Regions from separate parts of the Paenibacillus mucilaginosus 3016 genome, predicted to be linked through region 1. Evidence: riboswitches for the same ligand, from Rfam matches in the RefSeq annotation. Region 1 holds a riboswitch; the other holds the start of a gene.
The links. A riboswitch is a leader RNA that binds a small molecule or an ion and turns the genes downstream of it on or off. The one in region 1 is predicted to bind cyclic di-AMP.
Positions count from the first base shown of each region.

Region 2: linked by a shared signal. The riboswitch ahead of PM3016_RS35060 (3D domain-containing protein) and the one ahead of PM3016_RS28475 (C40 family peptidase) in region 1 are both predicted to bind cyclic di-AMP.

Region 1 is NC_016935.1:6,894,076-6,901,904, forward strand. Features, by position in the region: gene PM3016_RS28445 (amino acid ABC transporter ATP-binding protein) at 1-28, shown strand, start outside; partial or broken gene PM3016_RS28450 (alpha/beta hydrolase) at 129-1,096, opposite strand; gene PM3016_RS28455 (gamma-glutamyl-gamma-aminobutyrate hydrolase family protein) at 1,205-1,918, opposite strand; gene PM3016_RS28460 (hypothetical protein) at 2,220-2,543, opposite strand; gene PM3016_RS28465 (ROK family protein) at 2,939-3,913, opposite strand; gene PM3016_RS28470 (hypothetical protein) at 4,144-4,734, shown strand; gene PM3016_RS28475 (C40 family peptidase) at 4,952-5,776, opposite strand; cyclic di-AMP (ydaO/yuaA leader) riboswitch at 5,845-5,986, opposite strand; gene PM3016_RS28480 (transglycosylase domain-containing protein) at 6,170-7,829, opposite strand, start outside.
Region 2 is NC_016935.1:8,375,480-8,383,308, reverse strand. Features, by position in the region: gene PM3016_RS35085 (tRNA1(Val) (adenine(37)-N6)-methyltransferase) at 1-98, shown strand, start outside; gene rsmI (16S rRNA (cytidine(1402)-2'-O)-methyltransferase) at 117-998, shown strand; gene PM3016_RS35075 (AbrB/MazE/SpoVT family DNA-binding domain-containing protein) at 1,438-1,692, opposite strand; gene PM3016_RS35070 (HD domain-containing protein) at 2,093-3,376, shown strand; gene PM3016_RS35065 (TatD family hydrolase) at 3,454-4,221, shown strand; cyclic di-AMP (ydaO/yuaA leader) riboswitch at 4,446-4,667, shown strand; gene PM3016_RS35060 (3D domain-containing protein) at 5,038-6,177, shown strand; gene rnmV (ribonuclease M5) at 6,278-6,835, shown strand; gene rsmA (16S rRNA (adenine(1518)-N(6)/adenine(1519)-N(6))-dimethyltransferase RsmA) at 6,828-7,745, shown strand.

The DNA of each region.
Region 1 (7,829 bases):
GGCTTTCCTGGGCCGCAGCTATCAGTAGAACGACAAAAACCGCAGCCCCTTCTCTTCCGAGAGAGGCTGCGGTTTTTTGTGTCTGTCCGGGTGAGTGCGCTACTTCCAGAGAAGGGCGCGGCAGAGTCTCACTGCTCGCCCATCTTCTCCCCCAGCCCTTCGCGGAGCCAGGCTGTCGCAAGGGCGATCGCTCCGCGGGCAGCCGCGGTGTCCGCCAGGGCGTTCAGCATGACGAAGTCATGGATCGTGCCCTGGAAGCGGGCGGCCGTGACGCGCACACCGGCTTCGCGCAGCTTGTTCGCATAGGCTTCGCCTTCGTCGCGCAGCACATCGGCCTCCGCCGTAATGACCAGCGCGGGAGGCAGGCCCTCCAGCTGCTCGGTGGTCGCGCGCAGCGGGGACGCCGTAATCTCGGCGCGCTGCGCTTCGCTTTCCGTATACTGGTCCCAGAACCACTGCATCGCATCCCGGCGTAGGAAGTAGCCCTCGGCGAATTCGCGGTACGACTCCGTATCGAACGAGGCATCGGTGACGGGGTAGAACAGCAGCTGCTGGCGGATCGCCGGGCCTCCGCGCTCCTTGGCCATCAGGGTCACGGCGGCCGTCATGTTGCCTCCTACGCTGTCGCCCCCCACGCCAGTCGGTTGGGGTCAAGGCCCAGATCGCGCCCGTTCTTCGCCACCCAGTCGACGACGGCATAGACCTCCTCGATCGCCGTAGGATACTTCGCTTCCGGCGACAGGCTGTAGTTCGGGAACACGACGGCGGCCTGGGCGCCGACCGCCAGCTCACGGATCAGCCGGTCATGCGTGTGGGCATTGCCGAACACCCAGCCGGCTCCGTGAATGTACACGATGACCGGCAGCTGCTCAGGCGCGTTCACCGGCCTCAGGATATTCACGGACACCGTACCGCCGGGTCCCCCTTCGATCGTCCGCTCTTCGATATCGACCGGCAGCTTCGTGACTTCGCCGGACTGCACCTCGTCCACCTTGGCCCGTCCCTTCTCGGGCCCGAGATCAAACAAATACGGAGGCTTCGCCGTATCCTCTGCGAACTTCTGCGCTTTTGGTTCCAGCCGAACGTGCTTTGCCATGGTTATCTCTCCTTCACGGTTGGGTTCCCCTGCCATTTTTGCTTGGACGTAATGACATTACCCGCAAGCGGACAGGCTCTAATCAGCCGTGACGACGCATGGCCTCTCTTAACTCTTACAGCTGCTCACGAATTCCTCGAACAATCTGAAGTTATACGGGTCCGAAGTATAGCTGAATTCCGGATGCCACTGCACGGCCAAGACAAACTTCTTGTCCGGCATCCTCACCGCTTCGATCATGCCGTCCTCCGCTTTCGCTGCGGCAACCAATTGGGAGGACAACTGCTTGATGCCCTGATGGTGGTAGCTGTTCACTTCCATGGAGTCCGTTTGAAGCATCTCGTGAAGCGGGTCTCCCTTTTCTATGTATACTCTATGGACCGGTTGATCGTAGGGCGGCTGCTGCTGGTGATTGACCTGGATGTCCGATCCGAACTGCGTCGGAATATCCTGATAGAGCGTGCCGCCGAGCAAGGCATTGAACAACTGCAGTTCCCGGCAGATGCCGAAAGCGGGCTTGTCCATTGCCGTGACTTCCCGGAACAGCATTCTCTCCATTTCATCCCGCTCCCTGCACGGCTCGCCGCAGACCGGCTCGACCCGCTCTCCGTACAGCTCGGGATGCACATCATGCCCCCCTGTAAAAAGAAACCCGTCAAACGTATGGGCCATCGCCGTAATGACTTCCGGATCTGCCGTCAAAGGAAGCATGACAGGAATTCCCCCTGCAGCCTCAATGCCTTTCATGTAGCCTGGCAGCATCCAATAGCTCTCTTTTTCCTCATCGTATAACGGCAATACTCCGATCATGGGCTTTTTCATGCTGAGCGCCTCCCCCGAACTGCGGTATATTCTAGTGAATTTTTTATATCCCATTATATCCGATCTCCGGAGAATGGGGGGAATTTTGTTATAAAATTAAGAGGGAAAGACGGCTCCAGCGCCATACACATACGCCAAAAAGCCGCCCCCTGTTCATCATCGATGGATAGGGGACAGCCCGGAATCTGTATCGTCTTGCTACACGAATATATATTCGTATGTTATAGATATATTTTCCCTATCCTTGTGGAACCCGCAGAGCAGAATTTCCTTATCCGGTTAAGGGGCTTCGCTCGTGCGCTTAATACATTTCACCTTCATCTCCCTGCACGATAGCATGGAGTTCTGCCGCAATGGACTTCATTTTCATGATCACTTCATCCTCGCCATAAGAGCAGGAAAGTTTGCCTCTGGAATACATGAACGGGATCTCCTGATCCTCGGTTCTCCAGATAAAGAAGTCTCCTTTCAAGGTGACAGTGAAAGGCCCTGTTACGGTAACCTCATCTGAATATCGAAAGTCGCTTTGAGTAGAAAAATACGTCTTAAGCTCATCCAGTAAAATCGGCTGCTGCTTGCTGTCCGCCCAATGAGATGCTCTTGTTATATGGAGTTCATAGCTCATAGAATTCCTCCCCTTCGTCGTCATGGTACTAGTGTATTCTAGTACTGTTCAACTCGGCAAGCAGCAGGCTATGCTTAAAGCGTTAGATGCTGATCTGCACTTCAGACTTCATGGAAAAGGGGATTTTCTATGAGAATATTTTTTATTGGATTCATTCCAACTTTTCTACTAGCCGCAATCCTTTTTCTTGTGCTCATTATTCTCTTTGGAGATCCCAGTATAGGACCGGGTATGCGGGCCAGCACGCCCTCGGTAACCTCATTAAACAATAGGCTGCTCATCCTTAGCGTTCTAGTCTCAGCAATAGCGGTTTATACTAAACTGATAACGCATAGTAAACGTAAGCAAAATAGATAGGCTAATATGATCAAGTTCACTTTATACCTGCCCTTTCCTTACCACTTGCCCTCTACCCTCCTTGCGGCATAAACGGCGGCACCCAGCATCCCGGATCTGCCGCCCAATGCAGCCTGGACCACCTGACACGCTTCAGACGAAAGCTTTAACGCATGCTTCCGAATGGTATCGCGGACCGTACCGAGCAGTCGATCCCCCGCAGCTGACATCCCCCCGCCAATAATGACGAGTTCGGGATTCAAAAGGTTGATGAAGGTTGCAAGCCCAAAACCAAGCAGTCTGCCCGTCTCATGCATCACCTCGATGGCCAATGGATCTCCCAGATCGTACGCATCGGAAATCATTTTCGCAGTGATTTGCTGGGAATCGTTTTTTACCCAGCTGCGGATAAGACTCTCCCTGCCTTGATCAAGCTCCTCCGTGAACGTCCTGACCATGCCTGTGGCGGAGACATACCTGCCAAGACAGCCCGAGCTGCCGCAGCGGCACGGACGGCCCTCCCGGACCATGTTCATATGGCCGATCTCCCCGGCTGATGAAGTTTGGCCGTACAGCACTCTTCCGTCAGCCAAGATGCCCGAACCCAGCCCCGTCCCAAGTGTCAGCAGGACGATGTTCCTGCGGCCGACCCCAGCCCCGTGCAGCCATTCCCCGTAGAGATTGAGCCGGACATCATTATCGATAAATACCGGAAACGGGAACTCGCGCTGCATCTCCTTCACCACATGGATGTTCTCCCAATGCGGGAAATTCGGTGAAAAGATGGATATTCCCTCTCTCGGATCTAGCAGGCCCGGAATCCCCATTCCCATGCACAGCACCGAGTGCCGATCGATCCCCGACTCCAGCAGCATCGTTTTAATGATGATTTTGATTTTACCCAGCACATGAGCCGGTCCCAACCCGGCGTCTGTAGAATCACTTCGTTCGAGAATCGGTTCGAACTCCGAAGTAAAAACAGCCGATTTGATATTCGTCCCGCCCAAGTCGATCCCGATGATATATTTATCCATCCCGGTGTTCCCCCTCATCCCTTATCCCTGCACAGGTAGTGTACTTGATAGGCCCTGTGCCATTAATGGAATTATGGGTTGAGAACATGGAAATTTGTTAGATTGGATTACAATCGTTCGATTGGAAACAGGAATAGACCTTTTTCGGCAAAAAACGAAACCTAAGGAATGATTTGGGAGTATATTGGTACATACTCCCAAGCTGCTGCTGAAGAAAGGAAGTGCGCATCATGGAATCCCTTGCCACCGGATTCAAATTCATACTGCGCGGCATTGCGTTTCTGTTTTATTTTCCAGTCCACCTGTTCGTTAGTCTGCTCCGGTTCGTCTGGAAGAGGGTGCTGGCTCCGCCGCTGGCCCGGACCTGGAGACATATCGTCGTGCCGGCAACGGTCTTTATCGAAAACTATGTGCTGTCCCCGTTATGGCGGTATGCCCTGCTTTACCCGGCCCGGTGGATCTACGTGGAGCTGCTTGCCCCCTTCCTCCGTTTCATGTGGGATCGTGTACTGGTGCCGTTCCTCATCTTCCTGTGGGCCGGCATCGTGTTTCCGGTCTTCTACTTTATCGTTCATTATGTTCTTAAGTTCGTCTGGATCGTTGTCCTTGCCCCGCTGTACCGGCATGTCCTGATTCCTGTGCTGTTGTTCAGTGAAAAGGCGGCCAAATGGCTGTTCCGGGGAATCACCTGGCTTTGGATGCACGCCGTCTATCTCCCGGCCCGCCGGGTAGGGACTCGGCTTCTGCTTCCGCCAATCCGCTGGGTGCACACTGAATTGATCGTACCGGTGATTTGCTGGTTCCGCGTTTTATTTACATAGGTTCCAGTCCGTGGGGACCAATTACATAGCCTTACATAAAAAAAGATGAGCAGCTGCCGCGCAGTCTGCTCATTTTTCAGCTGCAGCCGAAATCTTTGCTTGATGATCCGGGGAATTTCACAAGCCCCTGCTGACAAAAAAGGACCCGCCTGCGGCGAGTCCTCTCCTGGTGTCCAGGCAAATGAAATTATAGATATAAGTGCTTCAACCAATGAAACTACACGCGCTTCGCTCCCACGTACCTTTTGCCCCAATAGCCCGTGGTGATGCTGGCTACGGAGACGCCCGAGGAGCTCGCTGCGGAAATAAACTGACCGTTGCCCACATAGATGCCTACATGCGATACTCGTCCGCTCTCTGCAAAGAAGACCAGATCGCCTGTCTGCAGGTCTGTCACTGCCGTGCCGGCCGATTGGTACATCTCGAGCGAGGTGCGCGGAAGCTGGGTGCCGAACTGTGCAAAGACGTAGCTTACATATCCGGAGCAGTCAAAGCCGCCGGGCGAGCTGCCGCCCCACACATAAGGCGTGCCCAAATATTTGTAGGCCGTTTGGATGATGGACGATTGCAGAGACTGCGTTTGCTGCGCCGGCTGTGCCTGGCTTTGGGCCGCTATCTGCGGCTTGTACCAGGCCGGGGCATGATACTGGCCGTCCTGGTTAATGATGGCGATGCGGTTAGCGGCATCCCACTGGATGCGGTAGCCGAAAGTTTCGGAGACGAAACGCAGAGGCAGGTACACGCTGCCGTTCAAGAATTGGACCGGCGATTCGAGCCGGACGGATTTGCCGTCCACTTCAGCCTTACTGCTGCCCGTCTGGAGGGCAATCGTTTGTTTGTTGTTCGTAAGGGTGACTTTGACGATCTCCCCATCTTTTTCCCACCCGATCTGATAACCGAGCTTCTCCGTCAGCGCACGCAGCGGAATCTGCATCTGGTTGGCGTCATCGATGAATGGCTGGGCCTCCGGGAAGGGGACGAGCGAGTCGTTAATTTGAACTTTGACATTGGCGGCCGCTTCGGCCGTCTGGGCATGAAGCATCCCCAGCACGCCTGCAGCTGAAAAAGCGCACGACAAAACAAGCTTGCGGTAAAAAACTACGATTCAACCTGAATTCCTCCTGCGGCCTCCGAGGTTAGTTGACGGATTCGGAAGAGGCTGCTCCCTAGTTCGATAAGACGAACATTCACCCCAAGTAAAGAATCCCCCGTACCAGATCTTTTGCTGAACTGGATTCGGCCTGTTTTTTTTATAAGACTAGCACAGCCTTTTTGCGATGATCAAACCATGAAACAGGGTTTTTCCTAATATCTTCCTTATATCGGCAAGTGTTTTGATTTCCGCCACAACTTTTACAAAAAATTCAAAAATTGAAATAGACCGCCTGCTCGAAGCTGGCGATCTATCTAACAGCTGAGATGGAACAAAAATCCGCTACGGTGTCGCGCCCGTGCCGGTACCTGCCGCCGTGCCTGCGGCTGCCTCCGGCGCCGGCGCATCCGCTTCGTCACCGCCCGGCTGCGTGCTGCTGCCGGCTCCGGTACCGCCGCCGGCCGTCTGCGGCGGCGGCTCGCTTCCGGCGGTGCTGCCGCTGCCGGCTGGAGGCGCGGTGCCCTCCGCCGTGCCGCCGCCCGTCCCGGCAGCCGGCCCGGCCTCGCCGGCGCCCGTGCCGTCGGCGCCCGTGCCGTCGGCGCCTGCACCCGCGGCCGTGTCCCCGCCGGCCGGAGGCGAAGCGCCCCCGGCTGCCGCCCCCTCCTTGGCAGCGGCAGTCCCTTCCGCCCCCGGCTGGCCGCCGGCCGGCTCCTTCGCCGCACCGCCTGCGGCCGCCGGCCGGGCTTCGCCTTTGGCCCCCGCCGCCTCAGGCGTCTGGGCCTGCGCACCGGCCGCAGCCGCAGCCGCGGCCTCCTGCGGCGCGGGAGCCGCTGCCGGAGCCGCCGGCGTCCCGGCGGCCTTGGCCGTCCCGCTCTCCCCGGTCCGCTCGGCATACTTCGGCGCGTTCTCGCCGTTAATCCGCTTGCGGCCTCCGGCGTAGGCGCGGTACTTTTCCGGCCTGGAGAAAGCCGTCACCGGAACATCCTTCAGCGCTCGGCTCACGACCTCCTTGAACAAGGATGCCGGATATTTGCCCCCCGTCGTGGTCAGGTAGTGGTCCTTGTTCGTCTTCTCGTAGCCGAGCCACACAGCCGCCACGAGCTCCGGCGTATAGCCGACGAACCAGGCATCCTTGGACCCGTCGATCTGGTTGCCCCAGCGGTCCTTGAATTCCGGCGTATCCGGCAGTTGGGTCGTCCCTGTCTTGCCGGCCACCGGCCTGTCCATCCTCGCACTGCGCCCGGTCCCTTCCGTGACGACCTTCTCGAGCATCTTCGTCATCGTGTAAGCCGCCCCCGGCTCCAGCATCGGCTCGAGCACCGGCTGCGTTTCCCGGCCGACCAGGTTGCCCTGGGCATCCGTGATCTTGCGGATCGCATACGCCTTAGCCAGATTGCCGTTGTTGGCAAACATGGTATAAGCCTGCGCCATCTGCAGCGGGGAGGTTCCTTTACTCATCCCGCCCAGCGCAATCCCGAGCGTACGGTCCGCTTCCTGCAGCGGCAGTCCGGCCTTCCGGCCGAACTCGAGCCCCTGGTCGATCCCGATCTCCTTCAGCAGGGCGACGGCCGGAATATTGTACGATTCGACCAGCGCCTCCTCCAGCGTAACCCAGCCGTGGAACTGCTTGCGGTAGTTCATCGGGGTATACCCGCCTCCAAAATCCGTCTCGGTATCGTAGATCTGGTCCCTCGGCCCAAACCCCGCAGCCAAGGCGGGAGCATAGACAAGCAGCGGCTTGAGGGTCGATCCCGGCTGGCGTTCATTCTGTGTGGCGTAGTTGAACTCCCGGAACTTCGGGTCCGGGTTGCGGGAGCCCACGATGCCCAGCACCGCGCCCGTCTGCGGTTCCATGAGCACAATCCCGCTCTGCAGCCCCCCTTTGTCCTCGGGGAAAAAGTCAGGGTTCCGGTACACCTCTTCCGCCGCTTGTTGCACCTTAGGATCGAGGTTCGTATGGATGTGGAGGCCGGAAGACAAAATCTGCTGCTCGGTCAGTCCA
Region 2 (7,829 bases), 1.5 Mb from region 1:
GTACCGAGTATACGGACGAGCTTATGGACGTCTATTACGCCCGCCGGGATGCCCTGGCCCATGGGGCAGGGACAACCGCGGAAGAGCCTCTATTATAATAGAAGGAACCGGTGAACATGAACATCCAAAAAAGCTATGGAGATCCCGGAAGCGGCAGGGGGAAGCTGTATCTGGTCGGTACGCCGATCGGCAACCTCGAGGATATGACCTACCGGGCTGTACGCATCCTGGGGGAAGTGCAGTGGATCGCCGCCGAGGATACCCGGCAGACCCGCAAGCTGCTGACCCACTTCGAGATCAGCACCCGGCTGGTCTCCTACCACGAGCATAACAAGCAGGCCAGCGGGCCGGAGCTGATCCGGCTTATGCAGGGCGGCGATTCCATTGCGCTGGTCAGCGACGCGGGCCTGCCGGCGATCTGCGATCCGGGGGCGGATCTGGTCCGGCTGGCCATAGAGGCCGGCATAGACGTCGTGCCGATTCCCGGAGCGAATGCGGCGCTGTCGGCACTCATCATGTCGGGCCTGCCGACGGATCGCTTCCTCTTCGGCGGCTTCCTGCCGAGAGACCGCAAGCCGCTGGAGCGGGAGCTCGGAGCCCTGAAGGGCGATCCGGCCACCTTCATCTGTTATGAATCCCCGCACCGCGTAGTCAAGACTTTAACCGCCATGGCCGAAGTGCTGGGGGAGGACCGCCAAGTGGCCCTGATGCGCGAGCTGACCAAGCGTTATGAAGAGGCGGTGCGGGGAACCCTGCGCGAATGTCTGGATTATCTGGAGGAGCACCCGCCGCAAGGGGAGTATGTACTGGTGCTGCACGGTGCCTCCGCTTCCGAGACGGCGGCGCTGGAGAGCGCCTGGTGGGCGGACCTGACGCCAGCCGATCATGTGGCCCGTTATGAGGCCGAAGGGCTTGATCATAAAGAGGCCCTTCGCCGTGCGGCGCAGGACCGGGGGGTTCCCAAGCGGGAGCTGTATAATTTGCTGCATCAAAGCTGATCGATCCCGATCGTTCGACACTGCGAACGGTCGGGTCTTTTTTGTTCGGTATAGAAAAGGGAGCCATTCCATGAGATGAGGTTAAGTGTGGTAATATAAGATACATAAGGGGATCTCCGGCAGGTCTGCAAGGGGAAAAGGATATAAGACCATAACGAACGTTTGTTCTTTGGTGAAGGATGGCCGTTGGACAAGCTATCCCCTTAACGGGTTGAATGGCGGACGGGCTTACTTTCCTAACGATAAGGACTTCGATGACTGTGATACTGATTGCTGCCTGGCAGATTCAGATGGGAGAAGCGTGCAGCTTGGGAAGAGGAGCCGGGACTCCGGACAAAAAAAGTTCCCCGAATCCAAGGGACCGGGGAATAGAGGAGATATAAAAAAGGTTAGAATTACCAGAAGTAAGTAGTGCTGATCTCATTATAACCTATTTTCTTTATTTTGTCACAGGTATTGGCATCTCAGAAATGCATTCGTGGCAAACAATTTTCCCTTTAAAGTAAGATACATTTTCCGCATTGCCGCAGAAGATACATGCAGGCTCATATTTTTTGAGCATGATGCGCTCGCCGTCCACGTAAATTTCCAGCGCGTCCTTCTCTCCAATGCCCAGCGTTCTACGGAGTTCGATCGGAATGACCACGCGACCCAGTTCATCTACTTTTCTAACGATACCAGTGGATTTCATCATAGTAAAAGGCCCCTCTCAAGAAGTATAAAAAGTATGGATCAGCGGGATGAAAATTAATCGCCATGTTTCGACATAATCTTTATCCTTATGATACCAACCATTCCCAAAATAGTCAACTAGAAAATGCAAGAATATACTGTTATATTCTGGGATAAATGCCGATGAAATGTTGGGTTAGGAGTAAAAAAATTCCTATAATACCGCTGTTTAATCCCCTTTCAAAGCGAACAGTCTGAAAGGAGAGGAAGGAGTTACCGATGCCAGCAAGAACTGTATAATAGTGAAAATGAGAGAAGTATGGCTATATACGACACTGTTCGACAATATTGTGACCGTTTGGGTGGGTAGCTGTCGAAAAGATACAAGAAAATTTTAATCCGCGTTCCGCAGGAGGATGCATATGGTCAATCCCTTACAAGAAGAGAAGGTATTCAAGGATCCGGTTCACAAATACATTTATGTTCAAGACCAAACGATCTGGGATCTGATCAATACACGTGAATTTCAACGGCTCCGGCGTGTGCGGCAGCTGGGTACCTGCTTCCTGACCTTCCATGGTGCAGAGCACAGCCGTTTCTCCCATTCGCTCGGCGTATATGAGGTCACCCGCAAGATCATCTCGCAGTTCGAGCGCAACCAGTACGAAGATTGGCCCCGGCATGAGCGCCTGCTCTGCCTCTGTGCAGCCCTGCTGCATGATGTCGGCCACGGTCCGTTCTCCCATTCCATCGAGAAGACCTTCGGGACCCATCATGAGGCGTGGTCCTGCCGCATCGTCCTCGGAGAGACGGAGGTCAATCAGGTGCTCCGCCAGGTCGCTCCGGATTTCCCGCAGAAGGTGGCCGATGTCATAGCCAAAACCTATAACAAGGAAATCGTCGTGAGTCTGGTGTCTTCCCAGCTCGACGCCGACCGGATGGATTATCTGCTCCGCGACGCCTATTACACCGGGGTGAATTACGGCACCTTCGATCTCGAGCGTATTCTCCGTGTCATGCGCCCGTACCAGGGCCATATCGTCGTGAAGGAGAGCGGAATGCACGCCGTGGAGGATTACCTCATGTCCCGGTACCAAATGTACTGGCAGGTCTACTTCCACCCGGTCACGCGGAGTGCTGAAATTGTGCTTCATAAGATATTCCAGCGGGCCAAACAGCTGTATGAGGAAAAATACCGCTTCCGCTTCCTGCTGCCCCCGCTGCTCGGGCTGTTCGAACAGAAGCTTACCGTGCAGGATTATCATCTGCTGGATGAAGCCTTCATGCAGACGGTTTTCATGCAGTGGACGTACGAGGAGGATGAGGTCCTCTCCGACCTTTGTTCCCGCTTCCTGGAGCGGCGTTTGTTCAAATATGTGACTTTGGACCGGATCGACACGGGACTGCTCGACAAACTGCGCGGCGAGATGAAACGTATCGGAATCGATCCTGCTTATTATGTGGAAATTGATTTTCCTTCGGACCTGTCTTATGACATTTACCGGCCTGGCGAGGAAGATGAGAAGCTGCCGATCCTGCTGCTGGATTCGAAGGATTCCCTGACCGAGATCTCGCGCAAATCTGAGATCGTCCGTTCCATCAGCGGCATTCACATGGGAAAATACCATCTGTATTACCCCGGCGAATTCGTGTTGAACCATGGGGCCGAGCTGGGTCCGGATCTGCGCCGGCTCCTTCAGCTGTAATCCCAAAGCGGCCATGCTAAAAGAGGTCCGGGAGGCTTATCCTATATTTAGATGAAGAAGAAGATGGAGGAACACGTATGCTGATTGATACACACGCCCATTTGAATGCGGAGGCATTCGATGAAGATCGACAGGAAGTGATTGAGCGCGCAAGAGCCAGCGGAATCCGTCGAATCGTCAATGTCGGATTCAACCGAGAGACCATCCCAAGCTCCATTGCACTGGCAGAGCAGTACGACTGGATTTATTCCACCGTAGGCTGGCATCCGGTCGATGCCAAAGACATGACGCCGGAGGATCTGGAGTGGATCGAGTCGCTGTGCAGCCATCCGAAGGTGGTGGCGATCGGGGAGATCGGGCTCGACTACTATTGGGACACGTCTCCGAAGGATGTCCAGGACCGGGTGTTCCGTGAGCAGATCCGCCTGGCGCGCAAAATGGGGATGCCGATCGTCATCCATAACCGCGACGCGCATCATGATGTGGTGCAGACGCTCCGCGAGGAGAAGGCTTCCGAGGTGGGCGGCATCATGCACTGCTTCTCGGGCAGCTGGGAGACGGCGAAGATGTGCCTGGACATGAATTTCTATATTTCCTTCGGAGGTCCCGTGACCTTCAAGAACGCAAGGCAGCCCAAGGAGGTGCTGGAGAAGGTGCCGCTCGACCGGCTGCTGATCGAAACGGATGCGCCTTATCTCGCTCCGCATCCATACCGCGGAAAGCGCAACGAGTCCTCTTATGTACGTCTGGTGGCCGAGACGGCGGCCGAGATCAAAGGGCTTTCTCTGGAAGAAATAGCGGAGATTACGAGCCGGAATGCTGCCGCTCTTTTCGGTTTCAAGTAGGTTTTTAGCCCGGAGAGGACAGCCTATTTTTATTCACAAACGAGATAATCGGAGAAATAATGGGGTAATCGTGCGTCAGGCCAAGAGAAAGAGGGATTTGGATTCAGGTTTGAATTAAAAAAGTGAAAATCGGCCGGAAACCGTCCTTTTTTTCAAAGTTTGGCTACTTTACAACTTCCTGCTTCGCATCGTAAACTCAATATTAACTTCATACGATTACCAAATTTCCAACATCGCTGAGTTTCCGAAAGGGAAACGGGGGAACCGCATCGCGGTCGTCGGGTCAAGAGGCACCGGCGCCGGGATGTTTTTTAAGGGGTGAATCCTTGGCCGCAATGCTACACAAAAGCGCAGAAGTGACGCTTTTGATACATTGTGTCTCGGGTAGGGCTGCTCTCAAGCCCGAATCCGTCAGCTAACCTCGTAAGCGTTATGAGAGAGGTAACACATTGTCGTGAGCTATTATTTCATTTTGCCCAAAATGAAAAAGTCACGGGAAGGTTCCTCTTCTCCGCTGACTTTTTTTGCATGGTCAAAAAAGGGGAGCCCCTTGCGGCTCTGCCCGCGGCCTGTCAAAAAAAGCATGGGCGGAACCGTCCGTTCGGACGGCGCCTGATATCCGGGGTTCTCCCGTAAGGAGACTAGGATTCGTAGCCAAATCATAACCTTGAAGGAGGTGGACGCAGAAAGGCAAGTCCGGTTCTGATGGCTGAAACAGCAAACGTTGGTAATGGGGTTTACAAATTTACCATAGTCGCGTCAGATGGAAATCATGCATAACACTCGGGTGGCGAGGCTTTAAGGAGGACCGAACAAGTGGGCGTTGTGAATCACGAACAAACCCATGTAAGACGATCATCCAGCATGTCCTTCGCATTGCGATGGAAGCATGAAAACTTGCGTATGATATCGATCATTGCACTCATTTCATTCGCTATGACTTTCATGTTCTTAATGATGTTGTACGGTACGACGACCAAACGCGTATCGCTTGTTGTAGACGGCGTCGAGCAGACGTTCCAGACCCGGCAGGGGGATCTACAGCGCATACTGGATGAGCAAGGCATCGCTGTCGGCGAATATGACCGATTGTCGCATTCGCTTGGCGCAAAGGTGAAGTCAGGAGATCGGATTACGATTGAGAAGGCAAAGCCGGTGCAGTTGACAGCAGACGGAGAGACATCAACCGTTTATACCACAGGGAAGACGGTGAAGGGCGCACTGGCGGATTTACATATAGAGCTGGGCGAACTAGACAAGGTAACTCCCGCGCTGGATGCGGAGATCACAGATGGCACGGGGATCCAGGTGGTCCGCGTGAAGAAAGAACTCGAAGAAGTCAAAGAACCGATCGCATTTGAGACCGTGAAACAAAACGAACCGCAGCTGCTGAAAGGCAAGGAACAAGTGATTCAGGAGGGGCAGGAAGGTGTCCTGCTCAAGAAGAAAGAGAAAGTATTCGAAGATGGCAAGCTCGTGAGCGAGCAGGTCGTAGACCAGCAGGTACAGTCACAAAGTGTACAAAAGATCGTTGCCGTCGGGACGAAGAATCCGGTTGTGGTGCTGTCATCGACAACACCCAATATGGACGAAGTCACCAAGAACGGTATTACATTCGGATATAAGCAGGTTCTTAACAATGTCAAAATGACCGCTTATACGGCTGGCGTTGCTTCTACGGGAAAGAGCAGCAGTCATCCGGCATACGGTCTGACATCTTCGGGTACGAGAGTAATGGAAGGTCGCACCATTGCAGTGGATCCCAAGGTCATTCCGATTGGCTGGTGGGTATATATCGAGGGGCTCGGCTTCCGCCGTGCGGAAGATACCGGCGGCGCGGTGAAGGGCAACCACATCGACGTTTATTTCGAGAGCAGAGATTATGCAATCCGCTTCGGTTCCAAACGCGGTTACACGGTATACGTCATCGGTCCGAAAAAGCCAACGGCCGATTAAGGGCATGCAATGTGGGTAGACTCATTATATAGAACGGATAAAGAAGAGGCATGTTCCTCTTCTTTTTCTCTTTTCTGGCGAAAGAAGGACCGGATCGGTTATGATTAAGGAAATCATCGTAGTGGAAGGCAAGGACGACACCGTGGCGATCAAGCGGGCGGTGGAAGCGGAGACGATCGAAACCGGCGGCTCCGCCATCAATAAAGAGACGATCCGCCGCATCCGTCTCGCCCAGGAGCGCAGAGGCGTGATCGTATTCACAGATCCCGATCACGCGGGTGAGCGGATCCGCAAGATCATCACCCGGGAAGTGCCGGGGTGCAAGCATGCGTTCCTGACACAGGAAGCGGCAACCAGCAAGGGAGACATCGGTGTGGAGAACGCTTCGCCTGAGGCGATCCGCCAGGCGCTGGCCGCTGTGCGTACGGACGGCGGAACCTCGGAATCCGAGGTCACGATGGAGGATCTGATGGAAGCGGGTCTCATCGTGCATCCGCAGGCTGCAGCGCGCAGGCTCGCCATGGGCAACCGCCTTGGCATCGGCTACTGCAACGGCAAGCAGTTCTACAACCGCTGCCGGATGTTCTGTATTTCCCGGGAAGAATTCGAAGAAGCCCGGCGCGAGCTGGACGCAACGGAGGGACAAGCTCATGAATGACCAACACGTAACGGTGCCCGCAGGGGCTGAAGATATCGCTTCACCGAAGCGGACCAATGATCTGCTCAAGCGCCATGGCTTCAAGCTGAAGAAGAGCCTTGGGCAGAACTTTCTGATCGACACGAATGTCCTGAACAAGATCGTGGGAGCTGCAGAGCTTGATAAGACCAAGGGGGCTCTCGAGATCGGGCCGGGCATCGGCGCGCTCACGCAGCAGCTGGCTAAAGCCGCCGGCAGGGTGACTGCCGTTGAGATCGACCAGCGGCTGCTCCCTCTGCTGAAGGAAACGCTCGCTCCCTATCCGCATGCCTCCGTGATCCATGGGGACGTGCTTCAGGTCTCCCTGAACGACCTGTTCAAGGAGCACTTCTCGGAATGCTCCGGTGTCAGCGTAGTGGCCAATCTGCCGTATTACGTCACCACGCCGATCATCATGAAGCTGCTCGAGGAGAAACTGCCGCTGGAGAACATCGTCGTTATGATCCAGAAGGAAGTCGCCGAGCGCATGGCGGCGGGGCCGGGCGGCAAGGAGTACGGTTCGCTCAGCATCGCCGTGCAGTACTACTGCGAACCGGAGATCGTGGCCATCGTGCCGCATACGGTGTTCATTCCTCAGCCGAACGTGGATTCCGCCGTCATCAAGCTGAAGGTCCGTCAGCAGCCGCCTGTGGATGTTGAGGATGAGGACTTCTTCTTCGACGTCATCCAAGCCAGCTTCACGCAGCGGCGCAAGACGATTTATAACAACCTCTCCGCCAAGTATTTCACCAAAGAGAACAAGGGTGAGCTGGAGGGGCTCCTGCGCGAAGCGGGAATCGAACCGTCACGCCGGGGCGAGACCCTGTCGATGCAGGAGTACGCCGAGCTGTCGAAACGCCTCAAGGCTTATCTGAAGAAGCCGGGCCAATAAGCTGCCCCCTGCAAGGGGCTTCCGGAGCATACTGCCGCAAGAACGGTCTCACCTGCACCAAATGCCCATCGCCGCCATAGGATA